Regions from separate parts of the Streptococcus sp. k-628 genome, predicted to be linked through region 1. Evidence: predicted binding sites of a transcription regulator. Region 1 holds the regulator's gene; the other holds the start of a gene.

Region 1 (3,181 bases):
CTCCTATTTACAACTGTTTAAAGACTGTGACTGGGAGCATATTACAGACTTTAATGGTTTTTCCTACTTTAGAAAACTTCATTCTGGAATTGAGTCGGATGCCGAGTTTGAAATTTATAATGACACGGCCGGGAAGCTGGTTATGGTCAAACGGATTTTAACGAGGAGGATGCTTCCTATTTCGATTCTCTTTTTAGCTCTACTACCGGTTTTCTCAAAGTTTGTCAGTGGAGGTAGTTCTTTCAGTTGGGAAGTATTTTTGATTTTCATAATAGATGGTGTTTTATTGATAGTTCATGCGATTCAGATTTCTTATATTTTTTGGAGATTGTTTCAAAAGTGGAAAGAATTATCTGATAAATAACGCCAGGCATGTTTTCTAATTTTGGGGTAAGACAATGAATAGAAGAGTAGAATTCCGGATTTTCACCATTGTTGATTTGGACAAGGAAGAAGAATATTTACATGAGATGCATTTGAAAGGTTGGAGGTATAGAACGAGTCGTTTTGGTTTGTTCTATTTTGACCAATGTCAACCAGACGATGTCATCTACTGTATCTATGATTCTAGATTTCTTAAAAAATATAAGTATGAACTGCAAGATTTTAGAAATAGAGGTTGGGAATTGATAGAAACAGGTTTTTGTTCAATTTTTCGTAAACCAGCTTCCGATTTACTTCCAGAGGATCAAGTCTATATGAGTAAGGGGCTCAGATGGGAAGTTATGCGATATAGACTTCGTTCATGTACAGTTGCTTTCTCAGGTGGTCTTGTTGTTTGTATAAGTTTATTTAAAGAAGAGCTTGCTATGTCTTTCTTCGTTATTTTTATTTTATATGCCTTTCTGATTTCTTATTTAATTCTTGGTTTTTTCAGACTTAAAAGGAAATACCAAGTAGATGGAAGGTGAGTTTCTCGGTCTGTAGACTGATTTTTAGCACTCTTGATAAAAGAGTGCTAATTTTTTGAGTTTTTATCTTGACATTCTCTTCTAAGGGTGTATAATAGAATCATAAGTTAGCACTTGAGCGTATCGAGTGCTAATAGATCAGACAGAGAGGAGTGATGAGATGGTTACAGAGCGTCAGCAGGATATTTTAAATCTGATTATTGACATCTTTACCAAAACGCACGAACCTGTCGGATCCAAAGCCTTGCAAGAGTCTATTAACTCTAGCAGTGCAACCATTCGTAATGACATGGCGGCTTTAGAAAAGCAAGGATTGCTTGAGAAGGCTCATACTTCAAGTGGTCGGATGCCAAGTGTTGCTGGTTTTCAGTACTATGTAAAACACTCACTGGATTTTGACCGACTAGCTGAAAATGAGGTTTATGAGATTGTCAAAGCCTTTGATCAGGAATTCTTCAAATTGGAGGATATTCTGCAAGAGGCTGCTAATCTGCTGACAGACTTGAGTGGCTGTACGGTAGTAGCATTGGATGTTGAGCCGAGCAAGCAACGGTTGACAGCCTTTGATATCGTTGTTTTGGGGCAACATACAGCCTTGGCAGTATTCACCCTAGACGAGTCTCGAACGGTTACCAGTCAGTTTCTGATTCCAAGGAACTTTTTGCAGGAGGACTTGCTGAAGCTGAAGAGCATCATTCAGGAACGTTTCCTCGGCCACACCGTTCTAGATATTCACTACAAGATTCGGACGGAGATTCCGCAGATTATCCAGCGTTACTTTACAACAACGGACAATGTCATCGATCTCTTTGAACATATCTTTAAGGAAATGTTCAACGAAAATATTGTGGTGGCGGGCAAGGTTAATCTCTTGAATTTTGCTAATCTAGCAGCCTATCAGTTCTTTGACCAACCGCAAAAGGTGGCTCTGGAGATTCGTGAGGGGTTGCGTGAAGATCAGATGCAAAACGTCCGTGTTGCAGACAGTCAAGAGTCCTGTCTAGCTGACCTAGCGGTGATTAGTAGCAAGTTCCTCATTCCTTATCGGGGAGTTGGAATTCTAGCCATTATCGGTCCAGTCAATCTGGATTACCAACAGCTAATCAACCAAGTCAATGTAGTCAATCGTGTTTTAACCATGAAGTTGACAGATTTTTACCGCTACCTCAGCAGTAATCATTACGAAGTACATTAAGATTGAAATCATTAAAGGAGGCGAAAATGGCCCAAGATATAAAAAATGAAGAAGTAGAAGAAGTTCAAGAAGAGGAAGTTGTGGAAACGGTAGAAGAAACAACTCCTGAGAAATCTGAGTTGGACTTGGCAAATGAACGTGCAGATGAGTTCGAAAACAAATACCTTCGCGCTCATGCAGAAATGCAAAATATCCAACGCCGTGCCAATGAAGAGCGTCAAAACTTGCAACGTTATCGTAGCCAAGACTTGGCAAAAGCAATCTTACCATCGCTCGACAACCTTGAGCGTGCACTCGCAGTTGAAGGTTTGACAGATGATGTGAAGAAGGGCTTGGAAATGGTGCAAGAAAGCTTGATTCACGCTTTGAAAGAAGAAGGAATCGAAGAAATCGCAGCTGATGGTGAATTTGACCATAACTACCATATGGCCATCCAAACTCTCCCAGCAGACGATGAACACCCAGCAGATAGCATCGCTCAAGTTTTCCAAAAAGGCTACAAACTCCATGACCGCATCCTACGCCCAGCCATGGTAGTGGTGTATAACTAAGATACAAAGCCCGTAAAAAGCTCGCAGTAAAAATAGGAGATTGACGAAGTGTTCGATGAACACAAGAAAATCTATCTTTTTTACTCAGAGCTTAGGGCGTGTTCAATTAGGCAATTCTGACGGTAACTAAAGCAATTCGTCAGAAAACGGCAATCGCTATGGCGTTTGCCTAGCCTCCTTACTAACTCGTCGTCGAAATAAAATCGATTTCGACTCCTCGTGTCGTAACATAATAGGAAACTTGTCCGAAACGACAATAAACTATGAAAGAAAGATAAGAGGCAAGCCGGAGGCTTGCAAGGAAGATATTTCCCACCGTGGTGAAAGTTTCAGTAGCAAAAGCTACTGAAACAGGGGATTTTTGAGACAATAGGCTCAAAAATAAGTGATGAAATCCCGAAGGGAGTTGCTCACGTCCCCACCACTTAAGGGAAATATCAAAAAATCAAAATTCGAATTAAAATTTAAGGAGAAAAACACATGTCTAAAATTATCGGTATTGACTTAGGTACAACAAACTCAGC
Region 2 (3,181 bases), on a different contig from region 1:
CATCAGGTATTGGTGAAGCAATTGCGCGTGCTTATCTGGAGAAGGGTGAGAATGTCGTTCTAACTGGACGACGGATAGACCGATTAGAAACCCTCAAGTCGGAGTTTGCAGAAACTTTTCCAAATCAAACAGTTTGGACTTTTCAACTAGATGTGACGGATATGATCATGGTAAAGATTGTCTGCTCTGATATTCTAGAAACGATAGGTCAGATTGATATTCTGGTCAACAATGCCGGACTGGCTCTAGGTTTAGCACCTTATCAGGACTATGAAGAGTTGGATATGTTGACCATGCTGGATACCAATGTCAAAGGTTTGATGGCAGTTACTCGCTGTTTCTTGCCAGCAATGGTAAAAGCCAATCAAGGACATATCATCAACATGGGGTCAACCGCAGGAATCTACGCCTATGCAGGTGCCGCTGTTTACTCAGCTACCAAGGCAGCAGTTAAGACCTTTTCAGATGGTCTGCGAATTGATACCATTGCAACAGATATCAAGGTGACCACCATTCAGCCTGGAATTGTCGAAACAGATTTTTCTACAGTGCGTTTTCATGGTGACAAAGAGCGAGCTGCGTCCGTTTACCAAGGAATCGAAGCCTTGCAAGCTCAGGATATTGCAGACACAGTAGTCTATGTGACCAGTCAACCTCATCGTGTGCAGATTACAGATATGACTATTATGGCCAATCAACAGGCGACAGGTTTCATGGTTCATAAAAAGTAAAAAATTTCCTCGAAAAGTTACAAATTTCTGTAACTTTTTTTGATTTTCTACGAATAGATAAGTAGGAGGAAGAAAATATGTATAATAAAGTTATTTTAATCGGACGCTTGACGTCTACACCAGAATTGCACAAAACCAACAATGACAAGTCAGTAGCGCGAGCAACTATCGCTGTAAATCGTCGTTACAAAGACCAAAACGGGGAACGCGAAGCTGATTTTGTCAATATGGTCCTATGGGGCAGACTAGCAGAAACTTTGGCAAGCTACGCAACCAAAGGTAGTCTTATTTCCGTTGATGGGGAATTGCGTACCCGTCGTTTTGAGAAAAATGGTCAAATGAATTATGTGACCGAAGTACTTGTCACAGGATTCCAACTCTTGGAAAGTCGTGCCCAACGTGCTATGCGAGAAAATAATGCAGGTCAAGATTTGTCGGATTTGGTTTTGGAAGAGGAGGAATTGCCATTTTAAACATTAAAAAGTCTGAGTTGGTCTCAGGCTTTTTATCTTGAGAAAGTCAGACTTTTTTCTTGACTATTTCTGACCAAGTGATACAATAGAACTATGATTTAGCACTCAGATATAAAGAGTGCTAATACTATCTATCTCATTATGGAGGAAATCAGATGTTGAAACCATTAGGGGACCGTGTGGTCTTAAAAATAGAAGAAAAGGAACAAAATGTTGGAGGTTTTGTCCTTGCAGGCTCAGCCCAAGAAAAAACAAAGACAGCCAAAGTTGTGGCTACTGGACAAGGTGTTCGTACCTTGAACGGTGACTTGGTAGCTCCAAGTGTTAAGCCTGGAGACCGTGTCTTAGTTGAAGCTCACGCAGGTCTTGATGTCAAAGATGGCGATGAAAAGTACATCATCGTAGGCGAAGCTAACATCTTGGCAATCATTGAAGAATAGAAGGAGAAAGTAAGTATGTCAAAAGAAATTAAATTTTCATCTGATGCTCGTTCAGCTATGGTCCGTGGTGTCGATATCCTTGCAGATACTGTTAAAGTAACCTTGGGACCAAAAGGTCGTAACGTCGTTCTTGAAAAATCATTTGGCTCACCCTTGATTACCAATGACGGTGTGACCATTGCCAAAGAAATCGAATTGGAAGACCATTTTGAAAATATGGGTGCCAAATTGGTATCAGAAGTAGCTTCAAAAACCAACGATATCGCAGGTGATGGGACTACAACTGCAACTGTTTTGACCCAAGCAATCGTCCGTGAAGGAATCAAAAACGTCACAGCAGGTGCAAATCCAATTGGCATTCGTCGTGGAATTGAAACAGCGGTTGCTGCAGCGGTTGAAGCTTTGAAAAACAACGCCATCCCTGTTGCCAACAAAGAAGCTATCGCTCAGGTTGCTGCCGTATCTTCTCGTTCTGAAAAAGTCGGTGAGTACATTTCTGAAGCTATGGAAAAAGTTGGCAAAGATGGTGTCATCACTATCGAAGAGTCACGTGGTATGGAAACAGAGCTTGAAGTCGTAGAAGGAATGCAGTTTGACCGTGGTTACCTTTCACAGTACATGGTGACAGATAGCGAAAAAATGGTGGCTGACCTTGAAAATCCATACATTTTGATTACAGACAAGAAGATTTCAAATATCCAAGAAATCTTGCCACTATTGGAAAGTATTCTCCAAAGCAACCGTCCGCTTTTGATTATTGCGGATGATGTGGATGGTGAGGCTCTTCCAACCCTTGTATTGAACAAGATTCGTGGAACCTTCAACGTAGTAGCAGTCAAGGCACCTGGTTTTGGTGACCGTCGCAAAGCCATGCTTGAAGATATAGCCATCTTAACAGGCGGAACAGTTATCACAGAAGACCTTGGTCTTGAGTTGAAAGATGCTACAATTGAAGCACTTGGTCAAGCAGCGAGAGTAACTGTGGACAAAGATAGCACGGTTATCGTAGAAGGTGCGGGAAATCCTGAAGCGATTTCTCACCGTGTTGCAGTTATCAAGTCTCAAATCGAAACCACAACTTCTGAATTTGACCGTGAAAAATTGCAAGAACGTTTGGCGAAATTGTCAGGTGGTGTAGCGGTTATTAAGGTCGGAGCTGCAACTGAGACTGAGTTGAAAGAAATGAAACTCCGCATCGAAGATGCCCTCAACGCTACTCGTGCAGCCGTTGAAGAAGGTATCGTTGCAGGTGGTGGAACAGCCCTTGTAAATGTTATCCCAGCCGTGGCTGATTTGGAATTGATAGGAGACGAAGCAACGGGTCGCAATATTGTTCTTCGTGCTTTGGAAGAACCTGTTCGTCAGATCGCCCACAATGCAGGATTCGAAGGTTCTATTGTTATCGATCGTTTGAAAAATGCCGAACTTGGTACAGGCTTCAACGCAGCAACTGGTGAGTGGGTTAACATGATTGATCAAGGGATTATCGACCCAGTTAAAGTGAGCCGTTCAGCCCTACAAAATGCAGCATCTGTAG

The links. The regulator HrcA, encoded in region 1, represses chaperone genes, less so after heat shock. The targets are predictions, from matches to a motif close to TTAGCACTCNNNNNNNNNGAGTGCTAA.
Region 2: a site for HrcA is predicted at 1,303-1,329, ahead of groES (co-chaperone GroES). Genes of this name have one in related genera too.

What each region holds. Positions count from the first base shown of each region.
Region 1 covers NZ_VMMZ01000039.1:35,470-38,650, reverse strand. Annotated here, with positions in the region: gene HT730_RS10665 (DUF2812 domain-containing protein) at 1-364, shown strand, start outside; gene HT730_RS06025 (DUF2812 domain-containing protein) at 399-911, shown strand; gene hrcA (heat-inducible transcriptional repressor HrcA) at 1,072-2,106, shown strand; gene grpE (nucleotide exchange factor GrpE) at 2,133-2,657, shown strand; gene dnaK (molecular chaperone DnaK) at 3,138-3,181, shown strand, end outside.
Region 2 covers NZ_VMMZ01000082.1:1,428-4,608, forward strand. Annotated here, with positions in the region: gene HT730_RS09125 (SDR family NAD(P)-dependent oxidoreductase) at 1-731, shown strand, start outside; gene HT730_RS09130 (single-stranded DNA-binding protein) at 809-1,204, shown strand; gene groES (co-chaperone GroES) at 1,360-1,644, shown strand; gene groL (chaperonin GroEL) at 1,660-3,181, shown strand, end outside.